DNA from 2 places in the Arthrobacter sp. TJ-266 genome. Region 2 is predicted to be linked to the other one. Evidence: predicted binding sites of a transcription regulator. Region 2 holds the regulator's gene; the other holds the start of a gene.
What was found. Region 2 encodes LexA, which represses DNA repair genes until DNA is damaged. Its sites were predicted from a motif close to TCGAACANNTGTTCGA; they were not measured.
Positions count from the first base shown of each region.

Region 1: imuA' (DnaE2-dependent mutagenesis accessory factor ImuA') is a predicted target of LexA. The motif match lies at 6,282-6,297, and genes of this name have one in related genera.

Region 1 is NZ_JBZCNC010000003.1:378,977-393,495, reverse strand. Features, by position in the region: gene AC4D12_RS10490 (M14 family zinc carboxypeptidase) at 1-222, shown strand, start outside; gene AC4D12_RS10485 (error-prone DNA polymerase) at 276-3,695, opposite strand; gene AC4D12_RS10480 (DNA polymerase Y family protein) at 3,786-5,411, opposite strand; gene imuA' (DnaE2-dependent mutagenesis accessory factor ImuA') at 5,408-6,271, opposite strand; gene AC4D12_RS10470 (DUF5997 family protein) at 6,758-7,150, opposite strand; gene AC4D12_RS10465 (LysR family substrate-binding domain-containing protein) at 7,218-7,934, shown strand; gene AC4D12_RS10460 (GntP family permease) at 7,931-9,331, opposite strand; gene AC4D12_RS10455 (gluconokinase) at 9,371-9,886, opposite strand; gene AC4D12_RS10450 (FadR/GntR family transcriptional regulator) at 10,065-10,877, shown strand; gene AC4D12_RS10445 (Dps family protein) at 11,042-11,536, opposite strand; gene AC4D12_RS10440 (SRPBCC family protein) at 11,744-12,289, shown strand; gene AC4D12_RS10435 (hypothetical protein) at 12,369-12,590, opposite strand; gene AC4D12_RS10430 (SDR family oxidoreductase) at 12,692-13,489, opposite strand; gene AC4D12_RS10425 (Hsp20/alpha crystallin family protein) at 13,593-14,057, opposite strand; tRNA gene AC4D12_RS10420 (tRNA-Val) at 14,275-14,348, opposite strand; gene AC4D12_RS10415 (DUF2630 family protein) at 14,483-14,519, shown strand, end outside.
Region 2 is NZ_JBZCNC010000005.1:139,933-154,451, reverse strand. Features, by position in the region: gene rpmI (50S ribosomal protein L35) at 28-222, opposite strand; gene infC (translation initiation factor IF-3) at 328-1,536, opposite strand; gene AC4D12_RS15210 (DUF1844 domain-containing protein) at 2,053-2,370, shown strand; gene AC4D12_RS15205 (MFS transporter) at 2,429-3,724, opposite strand; gene AC4D12_RS15200 (SseB family protein) at 3,750-4,604, opposite strand; gene priA (bifunctional 1-(5-phosphoribosyl)-5-((5-phosphoribosylamino)methylideneamino)imidazole-4-carboxamide isomerase/phosphoribosylanthranilate isomerase PriA) at 4,601-5,359, opposite strand; gene AC4D12_RS15190 (hypothetical protein) at 5,493-5,648, opposite strand; gene hisH (imidazole glycerol phosphate synthase subunit HisH) at 5,653-6,291, opposite strand; gene hisB (imidazoleglycerol-phosphate dehydratase HisB) at 6,288-6,905, opposite strand; gene AC4D12_RS15175 (histidinol-phosphate transaminase) at 6,990-8,123, opposite strand; gene AC4D12_RS15170 (LysM peptidoglycan-binding domain-containing protein) at 8,133-8,573, opposite strand; gene lexA (transcriptional repressor LexA) at 8,981-9,652, shown strand; gene AC4D12_RS15160 (ATP-dependent DNA helicase) at 9,721-11,811, opposite strand; gene hflX (GTPase HflX) at 11,804-13,387, opposite strand; gene AC4D12_RS15150 (class I SAM-dependent methyltransferase) at 13,564-14,172, shown strand; gene dapF (diaminopimelate epimerase) at 14,199-14,519, opposite strand, start outside.

The DNA.
Region 1 (14,519 bases), on a different contig from region 2:
GTCGAGTACGGAATCTCCACCCTGCTGTTCGAGATGCGCGGCATGTCCGACAACACCGCCGAGTCCGCGGTGCTGGGACAGAAGAGCAACGGCTACCTGATCAAGCAGACGGTGACGACGCTCGACGCCACGGCACGTGCCATCGCCGACGGTTCCATCGACACCGCCGACACCTCCTTCTGGGACACGCTCGCGGAGCAGACCACGCGCGACACCGAGTAGGGACCACGAAGTACGACGGTCCTCGCGGCTCCTGCTGACCGGCTCCCCGCCGGTCAGCGGAAGTCGCGGGACTTCGTGGTCGCCTTGAGTTGCAGCACCTCGATGCGGTCGGCGACCACATTGACGATCCCCTCGGCTGAGCGTTCCAGGATCCCGCGCACGATCACGCTGCTCGCCTCGCGGGCCACGCGGCGGTGCCGCTGCCAGACTCCGACCGAGCAGATCACGTTGACCAGGCCGGTCTCGTCCTCGAGGTTCATGAACGTGATGCCGCTCGCCGTCGCCGGCCGCTGCCGGTGCGTCACCACCCCCGCCACCTCGACCCGCCTCCCGGATTCAGCCGACTTCAGTTCGACGGCGCTCAGGGCACCCCTGCGCCTCAACCTGGCGCGGACGTGCCGCACCGGGTGGTCGTCCGGGGTGATGCCGGTGGACCACAGGTCCGAACCCACCTTGTCGATGTCCGAGAGCTCCGGCAGCAGCGGCGGCTGGATGTAGACGGCCGTCCCCTTGATCTGGCCCTCCCGCTCCGTGGAGGCCGGCCCTGCGTTCCACAGGGCCTCGCGGCGGCTCAGACCCATCGAGTCGAACGCCCCGGACGCCGAGAGGGCTTCGAGCTGACCCGCGTTGACCCCCGTGCGGCGGGCGAGGTCCGGCATGTCCTCGTACGGCCCGTTCTCCTCCCGTTCGGCGACGATCCTCTCGGCGAGCTTCAGCCCGAGACTCTCCACGCTCGCGAGGCCGAGCCGCACCGCGTAGTTACCGTCGCGCCGATGGGGCGTGGAATCGAACGGGGTGTCGCGATCGAAGTACCCCACGGGCGGCTGCTCGTCCTCCAGGCAGCACGCCATGCCGGTGGCCCGCTCGCGGGGATCCTCCGGCGGCTCGAAGCCCTCGAGGGGTTCGAGGTCCGCGTGGACGCCCGAGTGGAGGATGTCTGGCCGGAGGACGACGGCCCCGTGCCGCCGGGCGTCCGCCACGAGGGTCTGCGGCGAGTAGAAACCCATGGGCTGCGCGCGCAGCAGGGCCGCGAGGAACGCACCCGGGTAATGGAGCCGCAACCACGCGCTGACGTACACGAGGAGCGCGAAGCTGATCGAGTGGCTCTCGGCGAACCCGAAGTTCGCGAACGCGTGGATCTTGTTGTAAATGGTGTCCGCGACCTCACCGGTGATCCCGTTCGACTCCATGCCCTCGTAGAGCTTCGCCTTGAGGGAGTCGATCCGCTCCTCGCCCCGCTTGGACCCCATGGCCCGGCGCAGCACATCGGCGTCCGCCCCCGAGCAGCCGCCCACCACCATGGCCATCTGCATCAGCTGTTCCTGGAACAGGGGAACGCCGAGTGTCCGCTCGAGGACGGGCTTGAGGTCGGGGTGGATGTACCGGACCTCCTCCTCCCCGGTCTTCCTCTTGACGTAGGGGTGCACGGCGCCGCCCTGGATGGGCCCCGGCCGCACGAGGGCCACCTCGATCACGAGGTCGTAGAACTGACGGGGCAGCAGGCGGGGCAGCATGCCCATCTGCGCGCGGCTCTCCACCTGGAAGACGCCCACGGAGTCCGCGAAGCACAGCATGTCGTAGACCCCCTGCTCCTCCTTCGGGATGGAGTGCAGTTCCCACCGCTCCCCGAAGTGCCGTTCCACGAGGTCGAAGTTGTACTGGATGGCGGCGAGGATCCCGAGGCCCAGGAGGTCGAACTTCACGAGGCCCATCCACGCGCAGTCGTCCTTGTCCCACTGCAGGACCGTCCGGCCGTCCATGCGCCCGTGCTCGATCGGGCACACCTCGCCGACCGGGCGGTCCGTGAGCACCATGCCCCCGGAGTGGATGCCCATGTGTCTCGGGAACTTCAGGACCTCCTGTGCCAGGCCCACCACGGATTCCGGGATGTCGTGGTCGTCGCTGGAGACCAGCCCGCCCCACCGCTCGATCTGCTTGGACCAGGCGTCCTGCTGGCCGGGGCTGTGGCCGAGGGCCTTCGCCATGTCCCGGACGGCGAACTTGGGCCGGTAGGTGATCACGTTGGCCACCTGCGCGGCGTTGAAGCGCCCGTACTTCCGGTAGACGTACTGGATGACCTCCTCCCGGCGGTCCGAGTCGAAGTCGACGTCGATGTCCGGTTCCTCGTCGCGCATGCTCGAGAGAAACCGCTCGAAGGGGAGCTGGTACTTGATGGAATCGACGGCGGTGATCTCCAGGAGGTAGCAGACCGCCGAATTGGCCGCCGAGCCCCGCCCCTGGCACAGGATGCCGCAGCGACGCGCATAGTGCACGAGGTCGTGGACGATCAGGAAGTAGCCCGGGAAGTTCTTGTCCTCGATGACGTCGAGCTCCCGCTCGATCCTCTCCCGTACGTCCTCCCGCCCACCGTAGAGCTTGTCCGCCCCCCGCCAGACGAGCTCGCGGAGGTAGCTCATCTGCGTGTGGCCCTCCGGCAGGTCGATGTTCGGCAGCCCGGGTTTCACGCTGCGCAGGGTGAAGGAGAGATCGGCGGCGATGTCCACCGTGCGCTCCACGGCCCCGGGGTAGTCCCTGAACCGCCGTGCCATCTCGGCGCCGCTGCGCAGGTGCGCAGACCCTGCGGCGGGGAGCCAGCCGTCCATCTGATCGAGGCTCCGGCGGGCCCGCACCGCGGCGAGTGCGGAAGCGAGCCGGTGCTGTTTCGGGGTGGCGTAGTGCACGTTGTTGGTGGCCACGGTGGGCAGCTTCAGGCGCTGCGCGACGGCGGTCAGGGCGTCGTTGTGCGCGGAGTCCAGCGGGTTGCCCTGATCGATGAGCTCGACGGCGACCGAGTCCCTGCCGAACAGCTCGACGAGCGCACGGACCTCCGCCTCGGCCGCGGCGTCACCTTCGGCCGTGAGCGCCGAGCGGACGGTGCCCTTCCGGCAGCCCGTGAGCACCATCCACCTGCCGTCGGCGTGGGCGGCGAGGCTCTCGAGGTCGTAGCGGGGCTTCCCCTTCTCGGCGTCGACGGCGAGCTGGGCATCGGTGATGGCCGTGGACAGGCGGTGGTACCCCTCGGATCCGCGCGCGATGACGAGGAGGTGCCGCCCCTCGGGATCCGCCTCACCGTTCTGGGGTTTCGTCAGTTCGAGGGAGAGCTCCGTGCCGTACATGGTGGAGAAGCCCGGGTACTTCTCGGCCGCCTCGGCGAAGTGCACTGCGCCGTACAGGCCGTCGTGATCGGTGAGGGCCATGCCCGAGAGGCCCAGCCGCTGGGCCTCCTCGGCGAGGTGCTCGGGGCTCGAGGCGCCGTCGAGGAAGCTGAAGTTCGAGTGGACGTGCAGTTCCGCGTACGGCACCACCGGGCCCTCGGGCGCGGATGCCTCAGGCGGTGCCGTGTACGGCTGCCGCTTCCGCGACCACGCGGGGCTGTCCCCGCCGTCCGCTCCGAGAGGGGGGGAGCCGGGGCGGGTGTCGGACAGGTTCCGCTCGAAGTCCGACCACGGAATGGGTGGGTTGTTCCAGCCCATGGTGCTTCCCCGTTCGGATCTCGTGTGTGCGTGCGTGTGTGCGGTGTCGTCTGTGCTCCGGTGCTCCGGTGCTCCGAGTCAGCCGTCGGGTCAGTCGTAGCCGGCCTCGACCCACCACGCATGGTCCTCGAGCAGGAGCAGCCAGGCGGAGCCCGACCGGTCCACCACTTGGAAGCGGTTGAGGACACGGCCCTTCGGGTCCCACCAGCGTTCGTTGATGGGCCAGGGTCCGGTCCAGGAGTGCACGGTCCGGCGGTCGTCGTCGGGCCCCGCACTGAAGAACGCAGGGTCGGCGCTGAGGACGCCGCGGGGGTCCACGTCCACAGGGTTGCCGCGGGAATCCACGACGACGGCGGGCACGGGATGCGCGAACACCGTGGCGGGTGCCGGTCCGGGCACCCGCCCGGGCCAGGGCTGCTCCCGGTTCCTGACCGAGGCCTTCCCGGACTGCTGCGGGTCCGACGGCGTGTCCCCCCACGGGATGAACACCCGGCGGTCCGCGAGCAACCGCCCGCCGGCGATGATCGCGGTGAGCACGGCGCCGTGCCCGAGCATGCTCTGCACGCGGGCGAGCCCGTGGTGGATTCCCTCATCCGGTCCCGTGCCCCACAGGCCGTCGGCGTGGTCGGCGAGGTCCTCGACGATGTCCGGGACCACGTGGACACGGCTGATGCCGGAGGTCAGGCCGTGATCGGACGCGTTGGTGCCCTGGAGCTGCCAGCGCACGCGGTCCACGACGTCGTCGGCGTCGAACCAGCGCGGATGCTGCCAGCGGCGCTCGGAGACCTCCCCCGATTCCGTGTGCAGCGAGACGTGCAGGGCGCTGCACACCAGCCCCGCGTCACGGAGCGCCCCCACGAACTCCTCGGCCTTCGTGCGGAACGCGAAGGCGAGCTGGTCGATACGGGCGAGCGGGGGCTCGAAATCGGCCTGGGTGTCCAGGTCCGGTGGCGGTTTCCGCGCCACGACGTTCCGGTGGTCGAGGCCGCTCGCCTGGCGGTGCGCGATCGCCCCCTCGATCCCGAAGCGGTTCCGGACGTCCGAGGCCTTGAGCGCCGCGAAGTCGCCGAGGGAACGGATACCCAGGCGCTTCAGCAGGACGGCGAGTTTCGGTACCTCGAGGATCTCCAGGGGGTAGCTGCTGAGGAACAGGGGCGAGCGTCCGGGCGGGATGACGACGAGGCGCTCGGTGTCCAGCTCCTCCACCTGGTCCGTGGCCTTGGCGGCCTGCTCGGCGGCGAACGGACCGTCCGCGATGCCGATCCGCACGTCCGTGAGCCCCATGGCCTCGAGTGTCGCGAAGACCACGTCCGCCGCCTTGTCCTCGCCGCCGTAGTAGCGCGAGGGCCCCTTGACCCTGATGGCGCACAGTCCGGGCCGGATCACCTGGACGCCGGGCATGATGGTCTCCACCGCGGCGGTCACCGGTTCGAAGGTGCGGTCGTCCAGGGAGGGATCGTAGGGCAGGCACACCAGTCCGGTGCTGCGTGCCTGTGCTTCGCGGATACGCAGACCCCTCTTCACGCCGTCCTGGCGAGCGGCGGGAGAGCAGGCGAAGACCTCACCCCGCTCCACGAGCGCGAGTGCAGCGTCGGTGGGCAGGGCGTGCTCGCGGAGCGCTGCGGTGATGGGCCAGTCGGGGCACCAGAGCATCATGATCCGGGTGGCCGTGGGTGCGGCAGGCGTCAGGGACGGAACCGACGGGGACGCGGTCACGAGGACTTCACCAGTAGCGGCTCGAACAGGCCGGGTGCGGCGTCACCCATGGGAAGGCCGGCGGGAAGGCCTGCGGGGACCCCGGCGGGGACCCCTGCGGGGATTCCGACGGGCGTACCCGCCGGGTGCGACGCCGCCGGTTCCACCGCGGCCACGCCCTGCAGATCCGTGAGCCCCACGTAGGCGTGACGGAGCCTGCCCGAGGGTTGGGTCGCGGTGATCTTCATCCGGCGTCCCCGCAGGTGTCCGGTGCCTGCGCCGAGGCCCTCCCAGGCGCTCTCGGCGACGCCGAGCGTCGAGTCGCTCTGCTTCCAGGCACCCAGCGTGATCAGCGCTGCTCCCCGTTGGCGGAGCCTGGCCTTGAGCCGGGCCCATTCCGTGGGGGCGAGGTGTTCCGGGGCGCGGGTGAGGACGATCGAGACGACGTCCACGAGTGCTGCGGTGACCGTGAGCCACTGGCTTCCGGGATCGGGGATCAGGATGAGGCGTTCGAGATTGATGCCGAACCCCTGTGCTGCCTCCACGCTGAAGTCCGGGATGCCGATGACGCTGCACCAGGAGCCCGTGGACGACGGGCCCGCGAGCAGGGCCATGGCGAGGGTGGTGGAGTTGCGGACGGCGTAGGAGCCACCCGATTGCAGTCCGCCGCCGGGCAGGATCCGCGCCAGGGCCGGAACAGTGGGCAGTCTCCGTGAATCGAGGGTGGGAGCCTGCATGCTGTTGATGCGGGACTGGAGATCCTGTGCGACATCCCCGCGGCCACGGGTCGCGGAGGTGCCGGGGGCGTCGGGACGTGGCGCTTCAGCGTCGGGGTACGGCTCATCCCACTCGAGGGCATGGCCGGCAGCTGAGGGCGTCACCCACCAATATTCGAATACGTGTTCGATTAAGTCAATCGGCGCGCCTTCGCAGGAATTCGGCACTTCCATGGTAGGCGCGCGCCCGGATCACGAACGCGCACAGGGCTTTCTCAGAGCCTGCGCGGCGTGAGGCGACGGGCCATGACGTCCTCCGGAGACACGGGACACAGGACACAGGACACGAGACACGCCGGGCACGGGGACGTGCCGACATACAGGGGCACAGGGATGTCGCCGATACGGACACACGGAGACCCGCCGACACACAGGAACGCTGGAGGCACGCTCAGGGACGCACGCCCAGGAGCCGCTCACGGGGGCACGAGGACGGCGCCGTCGTGCCCCGGCGCGTCTTTCCACACCGAGTCAGGGTCGACGGAAGAGGACCGGCTTTGTTCGCCGGCGCCGGACCAAGCCTCAGGGCCATGCCGCTGGGTCGAGCCGCCGGACGACTTGCCGGACGACCCGACGACCACTATCCGATGATTACTCGGTGTCGGCGGTGGTGCTCGCTGCGCGCTCCTTGACCCGTGCGGCCTCCGCGCGGACGGCGGCCTGCGTGGACCGCTCCGCGACCAGCCAGGCCGGCGGGTCCTGCAGCAGTGCCGTGATCTGCTCGCTCGTGAGGGGATCGGTGACCCCTCCGCGGGCGAGACCGCCGATGGAGATCCCCAGCTTCTGCGCGACGACGGGGCGGGGATGCGGGCCGGTGCGGCGCAGTTCGGCGAGCCACTCGGGCGGGGTCTGCTGGAGTTCGTTGAACTCGGCGCGCGTCAACTCCGTCTCCTGGAACTCCTGCGGAGCAGCGGGCAGGTAGATCCCCAGTTTCTTGGCCGCGGTGGCGGGCTTCAGCGTTTGCGGCGTCTTCGAGGGAGTCATCCTCCCAGCTTAACGGGCGGACCCGGCCCATCCACCCGCCGCAGGGCCCGGAGGCTACTGTGATGAGGTGCACGCCGACCAGTCCCGATCCCTGTCCGTCGGCTTCGTGCCGGGCGTGACCCCCGGGAAGTGGGTGGCGCGCTGGCGTGAGCGCCATCCTGACGTGCCGCTGGAACTCCACCAGCACGACGACGATCCCCTCGCCGCCCTGAGGGCCGGATCCGACGACGTCGCCTTCGTCCGGCTTCCCGTGGACCGGGCCGGCTTCCATCTGATCCCGCTCTACGAGGAGCAACCCGTGGTGGTCATGTCGCGGGAGAACGAGCTCTCGCTGTACGACGACGTCCCGGCCGAGGAGCTCGACGGCGAGACGCTGCTCGACGTCGTCGCATGCGGGGGTGCGCGGCTGGCCGTCGAGGTGGCGGCGTCGGGTGCCGGCGTCGTCGTCCTGCCCATGTCGCTGGCCCGCCTGTACGCGCGGAAGGACGCCGTGCACCGTCCGGTTCCCGGTGTCGCGACGACCACCATCGGTATCGCGTGGCGTGTGGAGGACGAGTCCGACGACGTCGAGGAGTTCATCGGAATCGTCCGGGGGCGCACGGCGCAGAGCTCCCGGCAGCCCTCCCAGCGTGAGGCGCCGAAACGGTCCGCGGCGCAGAAGGCCGCGGCGAAGAAGGCGACGGCCAAGGGTGCGAGCGGGTCCGCGAATCCGAGGGCGGGCCGTCCGAACACCCCCGGGACGAAGCAGGGTGGGCCTGCAAGGTCCCGGGGGAAGCGTCGCTAGCCCACGGAGGCGAGGGCGAAGACCCCGGCGGCGATGACGAAGCCCATCAGGCCGATGGTCGTCTCCATGACGGTCCAGGTCTTCAGCGTCGTCTTGACGTCCATGTTGAGGAACCGGCCCACGAGCCAGAACCCGGAGTCGTTGACGTGACTCGCCACCACCGAACCACCGGCGACGGCGACGACGAGCGCTGCGAGCTGCAGGGCGTTGTAGTCGCCCGCCGCGATGGCGGGTGAGATCAGGCCGGCCGCGGTGGTCAGCGCCACGGTGGCGGAGCCCTGTGCGATGCGGAGGATCGCGGCGATGAGGAACCCGGCGAGGATGATCGGGATGCCGAGATCGCCCAGGACGTTCGCGAGGGCGTCACCGATGCCGCTGGTCCGGAGCACTCCACCGAACATGCCGCCGGCGCCCGTGATGAGGATGACGGAGCAGACCGGGCCGAGGGCGGATTCGAGCGTGCTCTCGAGGACGGTCTTGTCGATGCCACGACGGCGCCCCAGGACGTACGAGGCCACGAGCAGCGAGATCAGCAGCGCCACCGGCGTCTCGCCGAGCGTGCGGAGGAACTGGAACCAGCCCTGTTCGGTGAGGGTCTCGTCGAACGCACCTGACCGTGCGGCGGTGTTGAGCCCGGTGTTGAGGAAGATCAGCAGGAGTGGCAGCAGCAGGATCCCGACGACCGTCCCGAACTTCGGCGGGTTCGCCTCGGCGTGCTCGTCCGCGGTACCGAGCAGCTCGGGCACGGGTAGCACGTACTTCTTGCCCGCCCACAACCCGTAGAGGTAGGAGGTGACGTACCAGGTGGGGATGGCTGCCACGAGGCCCACCATGATGACCACGCCGACGTTCGCGCCGAAGAACTCCGATGCGGCCACGGGTCCCGGATGCGGCGGTACGAAGATGTGCATGACGGAGAAGGCGCCCGCAGCCGGGAGGCCGTAACGGAGTACGCCGCCGCCGAGGCGCCGTGCCACCGAGAACACCACGGGCAGCATGACCACGAGCCCGGCGTCGAAGAAGATGGGGAACCCGAAGATCAGGGAAGCGATGCCGAGCGCCAGGGGCGCCCTGTTCTCACCGAAGACCCTGATCAGGTAGTCGGCGAGCACCTTCGCTCCACCGCTCGTCTCCACCAGGCGGCCGAGCATGGCGCCGAGCCCCACGAGCAGCGCCACCGCACCCAGGGTGGAGCCGAAGCTGCCCACGAGGACGGTGACGATCTGCGAGGTGGGGATGCCCGTGGCGAAGGCGGTCGCGAGGCTGATGAGGATCAGCGACACGAACGCGTGGATGCGGAGCTTGATGATCAGGAAGAGCAGGGCGAGGATCGCCGCCGCGGCGATCAGGAGGAGCGGACCGGCGGTGAGGCTCTGGGTCCAACCTTCGATGGGCATGGAGGTTCCTTCGGTGGGGACGGGACGATCGGGGGGTGGTCAGGTGCTGCGGAGGTCGAGCTCGGAGACGACGCGCTCCGTGACCTCGTCGGGGGTTCCGATGTTCTCGATCTTCACGCCGTGCTCGTCGGGTTCCAGTGGCTCGAGCGTGCTGATCTGCGAGGGCAGGAGGGACTGCGGCATGAAGTGGCCGGTGCGGGTCTTCATGCGGTCGAGGATCAGGTTCGTGTCCCCGATCAGGTGGACGAAGCTGGTGGTGCCCTCTGCCTGCGTGAGGACGTCGCGGTAGGAGCGCTTGAGGGCCGAGCAGGTCACCACGGTGCTCCGACCGGCCTGCGCCTGCTCGGTCATCCACGCCTGCATGGCGTCGAGCCACGGCCAGCGGTCCTCGTCCGTCAGGGGGGTGCCGGCGGACATCTTCTCGATGTTGGCGGCCGGATGGAACTCGTCCGCCTCGGCGAAGACCCACCTCAGGCGCTCGGCGAGCCGGGTGGCGATCGTGGTCTTGCCGGATCCCGAGATCCCCATCACCACGATGTGGCGCGGTGTTCCCATGCTGACTCCTTCGTCGGTGCACTCGATGCGTGCTGTGCGCTGCATCACGATTCGGCAAAGGTATCACCTTTGATTTCTGAAAAGTAGTACCTTTCGAAGCCCGGATGATCGCCCTAGGGTGGGGTGATCACCCTCTGCCGTGCGTACATGGCGGCCGACGTTCTCCCGGAGGAGGAGCATGACAGCGCAGTCGATGCCCCCGCTCCTGCCTGCGGGCCACGGGGAACAGAAGGAACAGAAGGAACAGGCGGCGGGAACGACGCCGACAGCAGGCACGTCGTCATCGGCCGCTGAGGCGAAGGGACCCGCGACGGCGACGGTGTTCCACACACGGATCATCGATGCCCTGGGTCAGGACATCGTGGACGGCGTCATCGCCGCCGGGTCCCGCCTCACGATCGAGGGACTGCAGCAGCGGTTCGGTGTCTCACGCACCGTCGTCAGGGACTGCATGCGCGTCCTCGAGGCCATGAACCTGATCGTCCCGCGGCGGCGTGTGGGGCTCGTGGTCCAGGCGCCCTCGCAGTGGAACGTGTACGAGCCGCGCGTGATCCGCTGGCGCCTGAACGGGCCGGGCCGTGATGACCAGTTCCGGTCCCTCACGCAGCTGCGGCGCGCCGTCGAGCCCGTCGCGGCGGCGCTCGCCGCCGAGAACGCCACACCCGCCCAGAGGGACCGCCTCGACCACCTGGGCCGCGAGCTGCGCCGCCTGGGCGAGAGCGGCGAGCTGGAGACGTTCCTTGAGATCGACATCGAGTTCCACGCCCTGATCCTCGAGGCCAGCGGCAACGAGATGTTCGTCGCGCTGCGGCAGGTCATCGCTGAGGTGCTCTCGGGGAGGACTCACCAGGGCCTCATGCCGCAGAATCCGAGGGAGCACGCCCTGCACAGCCACGAGCAGGTGGCCGCGAATGTCCTCGTGGGGGACGCTGCCTCCGCCGAGCAGCACATGGCATCCCTGCTGGCGGAGGTCCGGAGCGCGATCACCTGACCGAGGTCCGTACGTGGCCCGACGCCGGGACGCGGCGGCGCTCGAACGCGATGCACCGGGACTGCACCGGGACTGCACCGGAACGCGACGAGGGAGGCACCCTCGGGTGCCTCCCTCGTCCTGCGATCCGTGTGCCCGTGATCGGGCGAGATCTCACACCGTCGTCAGACGGTCGCGTGCTCGGTTCCCACGGGGGTGACGACCTCCGCCGTCGGTTCCATGTTCTCGGCGTCGACCATCCAGGCGTACTGCTCGAGCTTGCCGATGAAGCCGTGGAGCAGGTCCGCCGTGGTGGGGTCCTCCTCGTCGATCTGGTCGTGGACGTCGCGCATGGTCTTCACGGCCGCGTTCAGCATGTTGACCACGAGCCCCACGGTGTCCTTGGTGGACACGAGGCCGGACGGGAAGGGCTGGATCTTCGTGCCCTCGGCCACGGCCACGCTGCGGCCGTCGGGTACGGCGTGCAGGGCGCGCATGCGCTCGGCCATCTCGTCGGCGAAGGCACGGGCGTCGTCGATGATCTCGTCCAGCTGCAGGTGCATGTCCCGGAAGTTCTTGCCGACCACGTTCCAGTGGGCCTGCTTGCCCTGCAGGTGGAGTTCGATGAGATCGACCAGGACGGCCTGCATGTTGTCCGTGAGGGTGGGTGAAGCCTTCATGAATCCTCCAGTGCTAGAGAAAAATACGCCGCCCGGCCGAGCACATGACGTACCGATCAGAACCGGGTGACCTTCTTTCACCCTAGACCCGTGCGTTGGCCAAATCCAACCGGTTCGGCCTACGCTAAGGGAACTTACGGTTTCGGTCACAATGCTGTTGAAGAACGGCGTCGTGGCGCTTCCGGAGTCTCTACGAAGGAGAATCTTTTGGCTTCAGTTCAGGAATCGATCGACGTAGCAGTACCGGTCACCACGGCCTACAACCAGTGGACGCAGTTCGAGAGTTTCCCGCAGTTCATGGGCGGAGTGGACTCCATCACCCAGACGTCGGACACCCACACGCACTGGGTGACCAGCATCGGAGGCGTCAAGCGCGAGTTCGACGCCGAAATCACCGAGCAGCACCCCGACGAGCGCGTCGCATGGAAGAGCACGGACGGCGAATCCCATGCGGGAGTCGTCACGTTCCACCGTCTCGACGACAACCTCACGCGGCTCATGGTGCAGATCGACTGGCACCCGGAGACCTTCACGGAGAAGATCGGGGCCGTCGTGAATGCCGACACCGCCCAGGTGAAGGGTGACCTCAAGCGGTTCAAGGACTTCATCGAGAAGAGCGGCGGTGAGACGGGTGCCTGGCGCGGCAACGTGGAGGCCCCGCCGACCGGCGGCTCCGGCGGATCGCCGGCGAACGGCTCGCTGCCCGACGCATCGACGAACGACCCGGATTCGGGTGGGCCCCGCATCAGCTGATGCGTTTTTCATGACGAAGGGCGGGTCCCCTCGAGGGATCCGCCCTTCGTCATGTCGGGGCTCGTGCAGGGGCCCCGGCTCAGCCCCGGTGCACCCGGTATCCGTCGGCGCGGTGCACCAGGCGCCGCCCACCGCCGTCGTTGAGGTGGATCCACAGCACGGAGGCGTCGTCGCTGCGCATATCCAGCACCCCGCGGAGGTGCGTGCCGGCGGGATGCTGGAGCGTGATGCGCTCGCCCCGGCGGAAGCCGGACCAGTCCTGCTGGTCTGTATCGGTGGAAGTGGTGTGTGGAGCATCCATGGCGGGCCTTTCGAAGCAGCTGGAAGCGCCACGGTATCGGGACGGACTGAACGCCACGTGAACGGCTGCTGAAAGTTGTGCCCGATGTCACACCGGAGGGGTCAGAGCGTCCGCCAGTCGTTGCTCGTGAGGTGCGAGCCGGCCTGCGGCCCCATCAGGAGCATCCCGCCGTCCACGACGAACGAGGCGCCGTTGACGTAGCTCGATGCTCCGGAGGCGAGGAAGGCGACGACGTCCGCGATCTCCTCAGGCGCACCGGGCCGGCCGAGCGGGATGCCCGGGCGTTCCATGGTGTGCGGGTCCTGGTCGGCGGAATCGTTCATGGGCGTGTTGATCTCGCCCGGCAGGACGGCGTTAGCGGTGATGCCACGGTCCGCGAGCTCGAGGGCGATGGTGCGGATGAGGCCTCCCAGGCCGTGCTTCGAGGCGTCGTACGCGGCGGACCCCACGCGCGGCTGCTCCTGGTGCACGCTCGTCACCGCGATGATCCGGCCGCCCCGGCCGCCGTCGATCATGTGGCGGGCTGCCCGCTGGATGCACACGAAGGCGCCGTCGAGGTTGGCGCCGAGGGTTCCGCGCCACGTGTCCCAATCCGTCTCCATGAACAGCGTGCCGCCGTTGACGCCGGCGTTGTTGACGAAGACGTCCAGCCCGCCGAGCTCCCGGGCCAGCTGATCCACCACGTCACCGCAGGCGGGTGCGTCCGTGGTGTCGAGCCGCGCGACGGCGGCCCGCACGCCCTTCTCGCGGACGAGGCGCGCGGTCTCCTCCGCGCCCTCCTGGTCGGAGTGCCAGGTCACCCCCACGTTGCAGCCCGCTGCTGCGAGGGCGACGGCGGTGGCGCGGCCGATGCCGGAATCGGAACCGGTGACGATGGCTGAGGTGGGTGTGAAGTCCATGCCTTCATCCTTGGCGTCCGGCCCCCGACGTCGCAAGCCTTTTCCGGGGCCGGACGCAGCAGTACCCCCGGACGGGCGTCCGGGGGTACTGACGGGGTGGGGACTACGCCTCGACGGAGTGCTGCTGGGTCCCAGCGGGGGACTCGACGGTCGCGGTCTCGATGGGAGTGGAGGACTCCCCGCTCACGACCTCGATCTTGCGGGGCCTGGCTCGCTCGCTGACGGGGATGGTGACGCTGAGGACACCGTTTTCGTAGCGGGCCGAGATGCCTTCGGTGTCCACGCCCTGCCCGAGGTTGAGCTGGCGCAGGAACGAGCCGCTCTCGCGCTCGCGGGTCAGCCACTTCACGCCCTCCGCCCCGCGCAGGGTGCGCTCGGCGCGGATGGTCAGGAGCTGGCCGTCGACGTCGATGTCCACGGATCCGGGATCGATACCCGGGAGGTCGGCCGACAGGACGTAGTGGTCCTTCTCGCGGTAGAGGTCCATCGGCATGAGACGCAGCCCGGGACGGGGATCGAGGAGAGCGCCGGCGACGCGGTCAAGCTCACGGAACGGATCGAATTTCATGGCCACGGGAAACAACTCCTTCATAGGTTCCGCACGGTGTGCGGTAGTCGGTTCTTCGAGGTTGAGCGACCTCCGCTCAACTACGAAGATATTAGCACTCCCTATGGCCGACTGCTAAGAGATTTCCTGTTCACCGTCGACGAACACATCAGACGCAGGAAGGCCCGTACCGACGTGCGGTACGGGCCTTCCTGATGCTGTTCCCAGCAGGTGTTCGTGCCTGCGCGGGGCCTCGATCCCCGGGCCTTCCGCGTGTGAAGCGGATGCTCTACCAGACTGAGCTACACAGGCGGGTTGTTCCTGAACAGCTTAGGGCATCTCACCGGCCCGCCAAATTCGGGCGGGCCGACGCCGCTCCTAGCCAGCCTGGAAGGGCATCAGTAGCCTGAGCAGTAAGCCAGCTGACGACGACGAAGGACGGCACCATGGACGAGCACGACATCCTGCAGCGCATCCAGGCAC
Region 2 (14,519 bases):
CTTTCCCGAGGGGGTGGATTGGTGGTGTTAGATGCCCAGCATCTTCTTGATGACCTTGGTGTCGGCCTTGGAGACGATCTGGTCGCTCGCGAGCCGGCGGGTCAGGGTCGAGGACTTGTGCTCGAGGTAGTGGCGGCGGTTCGCCTGCTGGCGCTTGAGCTTTCCGCTACCGGTCAGCTTGAAGCGCTTCTTGGCGCCGCTGTGGGTCTTCATCTTCGGCATGGGAACCGATCTCCTTCTTCTAGCCGGGGCGGGTGCACCCGGAGGTCGGCACCCGAAGGTGCCTGCTGGTTGTCGAACGTGTCCGGAAGGGACAGGGCCTGAGCCCTAGTCGGTGCTCCCGGGCTTGGGACGGCTGGTCGGGCTCTTGGTCGGAGCCGTGCGGCCGGCTGGCTTGGGTGTGGCCGAGGGCTTCGGCGCACCTGGCTTCGGCATGGCCGACGGCTTCGCCGCGGCTGCAGGCTTGGGTGCCACAGCCGGGGTGGCCGCAGCCGGGGTGGCCGGAGCCGGAGCCGACGACGCAGCGGGTGCCGCTGTCGCCGGTCGGGGGGCCGGAAGGGTCCGCGTCGGCTGGGTGGCCGGCCTGGACTGCGTGCTCGTCGCGGGCCGCGGTGCGGCGGTACCGGACGTCGAGCGAGGCGGTGCGGAACGCTCGGAGGCCGGGCGCGACGACGTCGACCGGGGTGCGGAGGACGTGGACCGCGGGGCGGACGAGGTCGACCGCGGGGCCGACGTGCTCCTCGCGGGAGCTGCTGTGGTCGCGGGCGCCTCAGGCGCGCTCGTCACCGGTGCGGTGACGGGTGTCGCCTCGGGTGCCTCGGTCACAGCCGGAGCATCCGCCCGGTCCGTGGTTGCGGCCGGCGCGGACGTCTCCTCCACCGCGGACTCGGGCTCGGTCGTGATCGAGTACCCCTCCGGCAGCAGGTCGGCGAGCGACTGCGTCAGCGGCGCGCCGCTGTTACCGGACGTGTCCACGCGTCGCGTGTCACCCCCGGTCTTCGCGGCCTCGTTCGCGGCCTTGGCCTCGGCGCGCTGGGACTCCCGGCGCGCTTCGGCCTTCGCTTCGGCCTTGTTCTTCGTGGGCCCGATGACCATCACCATGTTGCGTCCGTCGATGCGGGGGGTCGACTCGACGACACCCACCTCGGAGACGTCCTCCGCGAACTTCTGGAGCAGACGGATACCCATCTCGGGGCGCTGCTGCTCACGTCCACGGAACTGGATCATGGCCTTGACCTTGTCGCCCGCACCGAGGAAGCGGATGGCGTGGCCGCGCTTGGTCTCGTAGTCGTGCGTGTCGATCTTCAGGCGGAACCGGATCTCCTTGAGGACCGTGTTGGTCTGGTTCTTCCGGGCCTCGCGTGCCTTGACGGCCGCTTCGTACTTGTACTTACCAAAATCCATGAGCTTCGCGACCGGAGGCTTGGCCTGCGGTGCTACCTCGACCAGATCCAGGTCGGACTCGGCGGCGAGACGGAGGGCGTCCTCGATACGGACGATTCCTACCTGTTCGCCGGCAGGACCGACCAGCCGCACCTCGGGGACGCGGATACGATCATTGATTCTTGGCTCGCTAATGTGTAACTCCTGTGGCTTCTCAGGCGGATACCCGTGCAAACGAAAGAAGGCCTTCCATTGCATGAGCAATCGAAGGCCTCGACGGACGATCCGGGGGACGGAGGGAAGCGCGAGCTCCCTGCGATCACCGCCAGGACCGACCAGGGACCCGGCTACCTGCAATACCTCCGGGGAGATACCAGGCAAACGCGGGTGGGAGAGGTCTCCGCTTGCATACCGGTTACAGGCCCGGGCTCCGAAGAGCACGCGGGTTCCAGCGACCGGTTGGTCTGTGCCAAGCTTACCAGTATGGACACGCCCCGCGACAATCCGCAGCACTCCCCCGGCCCCGTCGAGCCGACCGCCTCCCGCCGCAGCTTCACCGACGAGCAGGAATCGACCGCCGGCGCGATGAACTCGGGCGCATCCGGTGTGCCCGGGGAGGCAGGGACCACCGACACGGCGAGTGACGCCGAGGAGGGTGTGCGTCGTCAGATGCGCGACATCTCCGAGGTCGCCGCCGTGGAGGTCATCGTCACCTCGGCCGTCCACCTCATGAGCGCGGCGGCGGTCAAGTGCGGGCTCGCCCACGAGGACAACGCCGAACAGTTGAAGGACCTCGACGAGGCCCGGAAGCTCATCACGGCTCTCGCGGGCTTCGTCACGGCGGCCGCTCCCGAGATCGGCTCGCAGCACGCCGGACCGTTGCGCGACGGGCTGCGGTCGCTGCAGCTCGCCTTCCGCGAAGCATCGATCATCCCGGACCCTCCGGGCAAGGGCCCGGGCGAGAAGTACACCGGCCCCGTCAACTGACCAGTCAGTAGGGCCCTCGCGGGACGGAACCGGTGCCGCGACGGCGGCAGCGGAAGCCCTAGCGGGACGCCGGGGCCGCGTCGCTCACCGCGCGCCGGCCGTGCGCAGCCTGCACCGTCAGCCCCACGACGCCGATCAGCGCGGAGACGACGGCCACGGCGGTGAAGCCGCCCCAGGGACCGGTGAGGTCGATGAGGAAGCCCGCGACCGGCGCGCCCAGCGCGACGCCCGAGGTCAGTGCCGATCCGTACCAGCCCATGGCCTCTCCCCGGCGGTCCTCCGACACCAGCTCCGCCACCTTCTCCGACGCCGCCGACAGCACGGGTGCGCACAGCAACCCGGCGGGAATAGTCAGGAGGGCGAGGGCGAGCGTCGTCTCTGCGAAGCCCAGCGGCAGGGTCAGCAGTGCCATGCCCAGGAGCAGCAGGGACGGCGGGACAGGACGGTGGAGCGCCCCGTACACCAGGCCACCCACCACGGACGCCGCACACCATGCCACGAACACGAGCCCCAGCTGGCCCTCGTTGCCGTTCAGCTCGAGCGTGGCGACGATCCCCACCTCCGACCCCGAGAGCACCAGCCCCGCGCCTGCGGCGATGACCATGACGAGCACGAGCGACGGCGTCAGCCACGGGAAGGCCTGCCTGACGCCGCGGCGGAGCAGGGACGCCCTGGGGCGGTGGTCGGGGTCACCCGGGCCGATCAGGTCCGCTGCAGCCTCCCCCACTCCTGCGGGTGCCGCAGCGGCGAGGGTCACGGCCTCGGCGGATCGGTCGGAGCGCGTCGGCGGGTTGAACCACATGAGGAAGATGCCCGCGGTGGCTGTCGCGAGGCCTACGAGGGTCAGACCCAGCACCGTGGAGATCTGCGTCGCGAGCACCACGCCGACCGCCGGGCCCGCCATGAAGATCACCTCGGTGGAGATGGCGTCGAGCGTGAAGGCCGTGCGTCGCTGATCGCCGTCCACGAGGACGCCCAGCGCCTGGCGGATCACGGAGAAGGCGGGCAGCGTGAACAGCCCGCCGATCAGCGCCGCGACGAGCAACCACTGGTAGGACAGGTGCGGCGCGATGGACCAGATGGCCGCCTCGGCCACCACGGACGGGATCAGCGCACGTCGCAGACCGACGGTGTCGATCCGTCGGCCGCGCCACGGGGCGCCGACGGCGATCCCGATCGTCACGACCGCGGCGACGGCGCCGGCCTCCGCATACCCCCGGTCGAGGGTCTGCACCACGTGCAGCGTGAGCAGCACACCGGCTGCCGAGTGGGGGAAGCGGGCGATCATGCCGACGAGCAGCAGCATGCGGACGGGCCGCACGCGGAGCAGCTCTCGGTACACGGCGAAATTCACGGGCGTTCTTCCTTGCCGACCCTCGTCAGCGCATGAGTTTGATGTCGAGCGAATCGACGCGTTCCACGAACGCGGGGAGGCCCAGCAGCCTGGCCCGCAGCGACGTCACGGCAGTCTTCACCTGGTCGGCGGACAAGCCCTCCCGGAGCCGCACGTCCATCCGCAGCTCGGGGCCCGGGCCGCCACCGGAGGCAATGCTACCGTCGGCGGCGCGGGTGAGGACGCCGGCGCCCGGTCGCAGTTCGAGCCCGACGACGAACTCCTCCCCGACGGCGACGTCACCCACGAGGGAGGCAAGTCCCTCGTCCTCGTAGGACGGAAGCCACGCGGTCCCCTGCGCGAGCGCCCACACGGCCGGACGGCGGAGGACGAACGTCACCTCGGCACCGGGATCGAGCACCAGGAGTTCCGCCTGCTCGGCGGCGGCCGCAAGAGCCGCGCGAGGGGCGACGACAGCGACGGGCCGCGCGGTCGGGTGCCACGACGCGAGCCGCGCGGTCGAGGAGAACACGGGCAGCGCCGCCCGCCCGTCGGGCGCCGTCAGCGTGACCAGCGCCATGTCGGCTTCCTTGTCGGCCGTCAGGCCGTCGTCGGTCTCCACGGCCGCAGCCACCTGCGCGACGATCGGGATGAAGACCCTGGCGCTCCCGAGGGCCGCGAAGACGGCTCGCTCCCGTGGGCCGGGTTGACCCGGCGTCCCGAGCAGCGCCGCGACGGCGGTGACGAGACCGGCGTCGGGTGAGCCGTCGTCGTCGTCGAACACGTGCAACGGGTTCCTGTCCCCCGAGAGGTCGCGGTCGGCCCACGGCCTCCCGGCCGAGTCCGCCGCGTTGCCCTCGAGCGCCGCCCGGATGTGTGCCGGGAGCTGCCGACCGCTCACTCGTCGGTGCCGGGCAGCCCCGCGACGTCGAGCGCCTGCGGCAGCGTGAACGCTCCGGCGTAGAGCGCCTTGCCGACGATCGCGCCCTCGAGGCCGAGCGGCACCAGCTCGCGCAGGGCGGCGATGTCGTCGAGGCTGCTGATGCCACCCGATGCGACCACGGGCCGCATCGTCCTGGCGAGGACCTCGCGCAGCAGGTCGATGTTCGGACCCTTCAGCGTGCCGTCCTTCGTGACGTCTGTGACGACGTACCGGGCACACCCGGCGTCCTCGAGGCGCTGCAGCACCTCCCAGAGGTCACCGCCCTCCTCGGTCCAGCCGCGCGCGGCGAGGGTGGTCCCCCGGACGTCGAGCCCGACGGCGACGGCGTCACCGAAGCGCGCAATGACCCGCTCGGTCCACTCCGGGTTCTCGAGTGCAGCCGTGCCCAGGTTGACGCGGGTGGCTCCGAGCTCGAGCGCGGCCTCGAGCGAGACGTCGTCGCGGATGCCCCCGGAGAGTTCCACCTTGATGTCGAGGTGCTTCACGACGCGCTCGAGGAGGTCCCGGTTGGAACCGCGACCGAACGCCGCGTCCAGGTCCACGAGGTGCACCCACTCCGCGCCGGCCTCCTGCCAGGCGAGGGCGGCGTCCAGGGGGTCCCCGTAGCTGGTCTCGCTGCCCGCCTCACCCTGCACCAGGCGGACGGCCTGGCCGTCGGCGACATCGACGGCGGGCAGGAGTTCGAGCGAGGGGGATTCGGCGAAGGGGCTCATGGGGCTGCTTTCTGCGGGGACGGAACGGGCCGAGGGTCGACGTCGGTCGGGGAGGTTCGCGGTCGGTCGTGGTCACGGGGCGGACCGGTGGTGACCGGTGGTGATCCGGGTGGGACGAGTGCGTGCGAGGGTGTCACGCCTGGAGGGTGAACAGGTAGGCGGCGAGCAGGGAGAGGCCCGCGAGGACGAGGAAGGCGATCCAGACCCAGCGTGGGAATTCCTGACCGCGGAGTGAGAACGCTCCGCCGATCAACAGCCCGGCGACTCCCATCAGGACCAGGCTCAGCATCCGATCACCGCAGGCTGCCGATCCAGTTGCGCAGGAGCTGGGCCCCGGCGTCGCCGGACTTCTCCGGATGGAACTGCGTCGCGGCCAGCGGACCGTTCTCCACGGCTGCGATGAAGGGGCCGCCGTGGCGCGACCAGGTGACCTGCGGAGGTTTCATCGCGGGCTGGGTCACGTCGAAGGACCAGTCCTGCACACCGTAGGAGTGCACGAAGTAGAAGCGCTCGTCCTCGAGCCCGTCGAAGAGTACCGACCCGGCGGGTGGCTCCACGGTGTTCCATCCCATGTGGGGCACCACGTCGGCCTTGAGCCGTTCGACGGTACCCGGCCACTCGCCCATGCCGGGCGTGCGCACACCGTGCTCCACACCCTCGTCGAAGAGCACCTGCAGGCCCACGCAGATGCCGAGCACGGGCCGTCCACCGGCGACGCGCCGCCCGATCATGCGGAGGGCGTCGACGTCCTTCAGGCCCTTCATCACCGCCTCGAAAGCGCCGACACCCGGCACGAGGAGCCCGTCGGCGTTGAGGACGTCGTCCGGCTTGGCGCTGAGGACGACCTCCGCCCCGACGTGTTCGAGCGCCCGCACCACGGAGCGGACGTTGCCCGAGCCGTAGTCGAGGACGGTCACCGTGCGTGAGGTCACAGCGATCCCTTCGTCGACGGGATGCCCGTGACCCGCGGATCGGGCTCGACAGCCGCGCGCAGCGCCCGCGCGAGCGCCTTGAACTGCGCTTCGACGATGTGGTGCGGGTCGCGTCCGGCGATCACGGTGACGTGCAGGCAGATCCCGGCGTGCAGGGCGATGGCCTCGAACACGTGGCGCGTGAGCGACCCGGTGAAGTGGCCTCCGACCAGGTGGTACTCCTGCCCGGCGGGCTCACCCCCGTGGACCAAGTAGGGGCGTCCGGAGATGTCGACGACGGCCTGGGCGAGCGCCTCGTCGAGAGGCACGGTGGCTTCCCCGAAGCGACGGATACCGGCCTTGCTGCCGAGTGCCTGCCTCAGCGCCTCACCGATGGCGATGGCGGTGTCCTCGACCGTGTGGTGGACGTCGATGTGCGTGTCACCGCTCGATTTGATGGTGAGGTCGATCAGGGAGTGCTTGGACAGAGCCGTGAGCATGTGGTCGTAGAACGGCACGGTGGTGTCGATCGACGAGACTCCGGTGCCGTCGAGGTCAAGCTCGACGAGCACGCTGGACTCGCTGGTGACGCGCTCGATGCGTGCCGTACGAGTGCCGGAGGCAGTGACTGTCATGACATCCCTTCGAAGGATCGATGATCAGGGGGTGTGGTGGGCCTTCGCCCAGGACCGCGGATCGCGCGGACCCGCCGAACCAGTCTAGAAGACGTGCGCGCCGGGCACGGTGGCCTGGTCGCGCTCGAGGAGTCCGGAGAGCACCCGGAGGAAGACGGTGGTCTCCTCCTCCGTGCCGGCCGTCACCCGCAGTGAACCGGCGATCCCGACGTCGCGGATCAGGACGCCCGCCTCGAGGAGACCCTCCCAGATCCGGCGGGGATCCTCGAGGCCCGAGAAGAACACGAAGTTCGCATCCGACGGCGCAGGAGTGAGGCCCAGATCGGTCAGTTCGCGGACGATGCGGTCCCGCTGCACCTTGATCGCCTCGACGTTGGCCAGGAGGGTGTCGGCGTGCGTGAGGGCCGCGTTCGCCGCCGCCTGCGTGAGGGCGGACAGGTGGTACGGGAGCCGCACCAACCGGAGGGCGTCCGTCACCTCGGGGGCCGCCGCGAGATACCCGAGCCTCGCGCCCGCCATCGCGAAGGCCTTGCTCATGGTGCGCGAAACCATCAGGCGCGGCCGGCCGGGCAACAGGGTCAGCGCACTCGGGGTGCCCTGCTGGAGGAATTCGCCGTAGGCCTCGTCGACGATGATCATCGCCCTGGCCGCCTCACCCGCTGCATAGGCCGCCTCGATCACGTCGAGACCAAGGGCCGTCCCCGTGGGGTTGTTGGGTGAGCAGAGGAACACCACGTTCGCGCCCGACTCCGTGACCGCCCGCGCCGTGGACTCGGGGTCCATCGCGAAGGCCGCTCCGCGCTCCGCGGTCACGTAGCGCGTCCCCGTGCCGCTGGCGAGCAGCGGATACATGGAGTAGGTGGGCGGGAAGCCGATGGCCGTGCGTCCGGGACCGCCGAAGGCCTGCAGTATCTGCTGGAGCACTTCGTTCGAGCCGTTGGCCGCCCAGAGCTGGTCGGGCGTCAACCCGTGACCCAGGTACGCGGCGAGGTTCGCGCGGAGTTCCGAGAACTCGCGGTCCGGGTACCGGTTCAACCCGCCGGTGGCGTCCGACACGGCGGCCACGATGGCCTCGTGGACGTCGGCGGGGACACCGTGCGTGTTCTCGTTGACGTTCAGGAGGATGGGGACGTCCAGCTGGGGCGCACCGTAGGGGTGCTGCCCTACGAGGTCGTCGCGGAGGGGCAGGCTCGCAAGGGCGTCGGCAGAGGAAGGCACCTGCCGAGTTTAGCCCTGGACGGGTACCGAGATGCTCTGTCCGGCCTGCACCACGGAGGTCCGCAGGTTGTTGAGCTCGACGATCTCGGCGACGACATCCCGCGTATCGCGATCAGGCGCATAGGACGAGGCGAGGCCCCAGAGTGTCTCCCCCGCCGCGACGGTCACGTCGATGGTCGGCGCTGCCTGCGACGGCCCGTCCCCTGCCTGGGCCTCGGACGTCAGGAACGCCCCGAGCAGGATGAGCATCGCGACGATCAGGGTGATCGGGAGCCCGACGAGGAGGAGACGCCCGCGGCGGGTCAAGGTGATGCGATCGGATACGCCGGCGGGCGTGTGGACGCGCTCGGCGCCGGCCGACGTCCGGGAACGGGCGACGGTGGGCACGATGACGCCACGATCGACGATGGACGTCGTGGAGCTGCCCTGCAGAACCAGTGCTTCGGTCATGACCTGCCTCTTCCCTTCGAACGGTCCGTCCGGGATCTGATTCCGAATCGAACATGCGTACTAATACTCCTGGGTCCTTCTTAGCACTGAGGGACGATGCGTGTCGAGACTCGCTCGAACATATGTTTGAAAACAAGCATCGACTCGCCTAGCGTGGCGTGAAGGACCGACGACCGTTATTCCTTGTCCCCTCGGGGACCGGGGCTTCCGATCTAGGTCCAGACAATCACCCGCCACCGACAGAATCGCTCCCGCGGTCCGGACGGTCCGGCGGGGGAACCCAGATCTGGACGAAGGGCATGCGCGTGGCGGAAGCAGCACCGGCAGACCGGCAGGAATCGAACACAGCGAGCGGTCCGCGCGCGGTTCCCGGGCCGGCCGGTCGTGGTCGTCCCCGCGGGCGGTCGGTGTCCAAGGGCCTGACGCCGCGGCAGCTGACGATCCTGGAAACCATTCAGCGGTCCATCTCGGACAAGGGCTACCCACCGTCGATGCGTGAGATCGGCGACACCGTCGGTCTCGCGAGTCTCTCGAGCGTGACCCATCAGCTGTCCCAGCTGGAGCGCCTCGGCTATCTCCGGCGGGATCCCAAGCGTCCGCGGGCCATGGAGGTCCTCCTCCCGCTCACGCTGACGACCGACGGCGCGTCATCGGACCCGTCGGACGGCGGGGCGGCGTCGAGCGCGGATCAGCAGATCGCGGTGGACACCGCACTGGTACCCCTCGTAGGACGCATCGCGGCTGGTGGGCCGATCCTCGCGGACCAGGTGATCGAGGACGTGATGCCCCTCCCGCGCCAGATCGTCGGGCACGGGGAGCTGTTCATGCTCAAGGTCTCCGGTGACTCCATGGTCGACGCAGCCATCTGCGACGGCGACTGGGTGGTGGTGCGGAAACAGCAGAGCGCCCAGAACGGGGACATCGTCGCGGCGCTGCTCGACGACGAGGCCACCGTCAAGACCTTCCGCCAGCGTGACGGGCACACCTGGCTGCTCCCCCAGAACACGAGGTACGAACCGATCCTCGGCGACCACGCCAGCATCATGGGCAAGGTCGTCTCGGTGATGCGCGCACTCTGAGGCCGTCGGGCCCTGACCGCCCCGGACAACTCCCGTCGACTGCGGTCGTCACCGCCCGTCAGGCCGGGTCAGCGCGCGGAGAGCCGCTCGAGGATGCCGGTCACGGTCGCCCGGTCGGTGGTCGCCCAGAAGGGCGGCAGCGCAGCGCGGAGGAACCCGCCGTACCGCGCGGTCGCGAGGCGGCTGTCGAGCACCGCGACCACGCCGCGGTCCTCCGCCGCGCGGATCAGACGACCCGCGCCCTGCGCGAGCCGCACCGCGGCATGCGTCGCCGAGACACTCATGAACCCGTTGCCCCCGTTCCGCGCAACGGCTCGCGTGCGCGCCGTCATGAGCGGATCGTCCGGCCTCGGGAACGGGATGCGGTCGATGATCACCAGCCTGCAGGACGACCCGGGGACGTCCACCCCCTGCCAGAGGGACATCGTCCCGAACAGGCAGGTGTCCGGCTCGTCGGCGAACTGTGTCACGAGGGCGTTGAGCGAGGACTCGCCCTGGCACAGGATCTCGAAGTCCACCTTGGGCCGGAGCGTCTCCGCAGCCTCCTCGGCGGCCCGTTTGGACGAGAAGAGGCCGAGCGCTCCCCCACGGCTCGCCGTGATGAGCGTGAGGATCTCCGCGAGCTGGGCGTCGGACACCCCCCGCTCCGGCTTCGGGAGGTCCTGTGCCACGTAGAGCACACCCTGTTTGGGGTAGTCGAACGGACTGCCGACGTCGACCCCGGTCCAGGCCGGCGCACCCGGGCCGCTGAGCCCGAGCGATCCCGCGACGGGACCGAACTCGGAACCGATGGCCAACGTGGCGGAGGTGAGGATCACCGTGTGGTCCTCGAACAGACCCTCGCGCAGGCGACCCGCCACCGAGAGCGGGGCGACGTTGAGCGTGGCCGGTGAGGTCTCGTCCGGCTGGGAGTACCCGGAGCCCGGGGTGAACGTGCTGGGGCGCGAGGCCCACACCACCTCGTTCAGATCGGCCGCGGCGAGGATCCGCTCGGCGAGTTCGAAGACGAGCGTCACCCGGGAGCGCGCCACCTGCCGCCCGCCGTCGGCGTCGGCCTCCGACTTCCCCTCGGTCTTCGTGTCCGACAGGGCGGCACGGGAGGCGTCCCGCACCTGCTCCAGGGACTGCGCGAGTTCCTCGGGCAGTCCGCCCGGCAGGAGCCCCGACGGCTGGCGTTCCGAGGCCGCCTCGAAGGCGTCGCCGGCCGTGTCGAGAGCGCCCGTGCTGATGGACGCGTGCCGCCGCAGTGCTGCGGCGGCGGCGGAGACCATCGACGCCGAGAGCTGACCGGACACGGCACCGGTGACGCGGTCGTGCAGCTCGTGGGCCTCGTCGATGACCACGACGTCGTACTCGGGCAGCACAGCGAGCCCTTCGAAGGCACTGATCGCGAGCATCGCGTGGTTGGTGATGATGATGTCGGCGTCCGCCGCAGCCGCGCGCGCCTTCTCGCTGAAACACTCCTGCGCCATAGGACAGCGTGCCGCGCCGAGGCATTCCATGCTGGACACGGACACCTGTCGCCACGCGCGGTCGCTCACGCCGGGCACGAGGTCGTCGCGGTCGCCCGTCGTCGTCTCCCCGGCCCACTCACGCAGCCGCACCACCTCCTGGCCGAGGGCCGAGGCGGGTGCACCGCCGCCCAGCGCCGGGGACGGATGCTGTGCGGCGTCCTCGCCGAGGCTGAACAGCGTTCCCGGGGCGTCCTCCTCCGGGAAGCCGCCGCCAGTCTTGTGGAGGCAGACGTAGTTGGAGCGCCCCTTGAGGAGCGCGACGTCGACCGGGCGGGAGAGCGCCGGTCGGACGGCGTCGAGCAACCGCGGGAGATCCCGTCCCACGATCTGCGCCTGCAGGGCCAGGGTCGCCGTGGAGACGACCGACGGGCGGTCGCTCTCCATGGCATGGGCTATCAGCGGCACGAGGTAGGCGAGGGACTTACCGGTGCCCGTGCCGGCCTGGACGAGGAGGTGATCCCCGGAGTCGATCGCCTCACTGACCTGACGCACCATCTCGTGCTGGCCCAAGCGCATCTCACCGCCCATCGCACCCACGGCGGCGTCGAGCAGTTCGAGGGATCGGCGGGCGTGCGGGGAGGGCACCCCGCCGGCCGCGGTGTCCGGCGCCGCGATCACGGCGCCGGACCGCGTGGACTCACTCATGCCGCAGGTACGGCTCCAGTTCGGCTGCCAGACCCTCACGCACCATCACTTCGAGGCGCGTTCCCTCGTCCACATGCTCCATGCCGAGGATCTCGGCGTCCTCCTCGTGCAGGCGGCTGACGATCTCACCGTGCTCGTAGGGGATCATCAGGTCCATCTTCACCCCGGGCCGCGGGATGCTGGTGCTGACCAGCTGGCGCAACTCGGTCAGGCCCTCGCCCGTGCGGGCGGAGACGACCACGGAGCGGGGCTCACGCTGCCGGAGGCGCTCGATGACGAACGGATCGGCTGCATCGGCCTTGTTGAGCACGATGATCTCCGGCACCTTGCGGGCGTCGACCTCCGTCAGCACGGCGCGGACGGCCGCGATCTGCCCCTCGGGGTCCGGGTGGGACGCGTCGACGACGTGCAGGATCAGATCCGCGTCCGCCACTTCCTCGAGCGTGGAACGGAACGCCTCGATCAGCTGCGTCGGGAGTGACCTCACGAAGCCGACGGTGTCGGCCAGCGTGTAGCCGATGCCGTCCGGCGTCTCGGCCCTGCGGATCGTCGGATCGAGTGTCGCGAACAGGGCGTTCTCGACGAGCACGCCCGCGTCCGTCAGCCGGTTCAGCAGCGACGACTTCCCGGCGTTGGTGTACCCGGCGATCGCGACCGAGGGAACCTGGTTCCTCCGTCGGTTGGAGCGCTTCGTCTCGCGGGCAGGTTTCATCCCGGCGATCTCACGACGGAGCTTCGCCATCCGCGTACGGATCTTCCGGCGATCGAGCTCGATCTTCGTCTCACCGGGACCACGGGAACCCATACCGGCGCTGGCGCTACCCACCTGGCCACCGGCCTGCCGGGACATCGACTCGCCCCAGCCACGCAGGCGCGGCAGCAGGTACTCGAGCTGTGCGAGTTCGACCTGCGCCTTGCCCTCGCGACTCTTGGCATGCTGCGCGAAGATGTCGAGGATCAGGGCCGTGCGGTCGATCACCTTGACCTTCACGATGTCCTCGAGGCCACGTCGTTGCGACGGCGAGAGCTCGCTGTCCACGATCACGGTGTCAGCACCGGTGGCCTGCACGATCGACTTCAGTTCCTGCGCCTTGCCCGAGCCGAGGAACGTGCCCGGATCCGGCTTCAGCCGCCGCTGGACGATCCCGTCGAGGACCTCCGAGCCCGCCGTCTCGGCCAGCGCCGCAAGCTCCTGGAGGGAGTTCTCGGCGTCCTTGGCCGTACCCTCGCTCCACAGCCCGGCGAGGATGACCCGCTCGAGCCGCAGCTGCCGGTACTCGACCTCGGTGACGTCCTCGAGCTCCGTGGACAGTCCCGCCACGCGCCGGAGGGCGCGCCGCTCGGCGAGGTCCTCCTGGTCGCCGTCGGCGTCGGATGGCGTGTCGTCCCGCGACAGCGCGAGGGCCCGTGACCGCCACGTCTTCTCGATGGGAGCGGCGGACGTCTCCTCGCCCGCTCCCGACTTCTTCACCTTCGCCACAGCAGCTTCATCGCTGGCGAGGATCCGGTCGATCACTGCCTGGATCTCCTCCGGGCCCATGTCGGCTCCGTCGGTTCGTCCGTCATTCGTGGTCATGTTCTCCTTTATGGGATGTCCCCTAATTCTACGGCTGCGTGCCTCCCCTGTGGCAGGTTCTTCTCCCAGCGCGAAACTCCCCGCTCCTCGACCGCCTCTGGCGCAGCGGTGCGCGGGGGGAACCGGCCGCCGCACCGCCCGTCCGCCGCCCGCCAACCGCCCGATAGGCTTTCTGCATGGATTCGCAGCACTACTTCACCGCCTCGCCGCAGGGCCCTGCGGTCCGTCGTCCCCTCTCCGTGGTGCTCGCCGGGGCACGGCGCGAGCTCGTGACGTCGTCGGGCCTGTTCAGCCCTGACGGCATCGACAAGGGGACGGCGATCCTGCTCGACACCGTCCCGCCGCCGGAGGGCGGCACGCTGCTCGACATCGGCAGCGGGTGGGGACCGATCGCCCTCACCATGGCACTGCTGTCACCTGAGGCGACCGTGTACGCGATCGACGTCAACGAACGCAGCATCGCCCTGACGGCCGAGAACGCCGACCGCCTGGGGCTCCGCACCATCCGCTCGAGCACACCCGACGACGTGGATCCCTCGCTGCAGTTCGACACGATCTGGTCCAACCCGCCCATCCGTATCGGCAAGCAGGAGCTCCACGCCCTGCTGCTGCGCTGGCTCCCCCGCCTGGCCCCGGGTGGTCGCGCGTGGCTGGTGGTGCAGAAGAACCTCGGCGCCGACTCCCTGCTGCGCTGGCTCCAGGAGGAGTTGCCCGCGGGATTCGTGGCGCGCCGGGCGGAGACGTCGAAGTCGTTCCGCGTCCTCGAGGTGCGGCGCCCCGACTGAGTCGTCGGGCGCGAAAGACCCGGGGTTCAGAGGTCGGGGTGGAGCGTTCCCTCGGCCACGAGCACTGCCGGACCGCTCAGTTGCATGTGCTCGCGGCCCTCGGGTCCGGCGAAGAACGCGACGCCGACCGTGCCACCCGGCACGCCGACGAGCCACTGGTCCGGCGCTCCGGCTCCGGCCCAGTACCGGATCGCCGCCGCGGCCGCGCAGGCGCCCGTGCCGCACGAGAGGGTCTCCCCCACGCCCCGCTCGTGGACGCGCATCGTCACGCGGCCCACGCCGTCATCGCCCACCAGCGGCTCCGACGGCACGACCAGCTCGACGTTGGTACCGTGCGGAGGTACCGG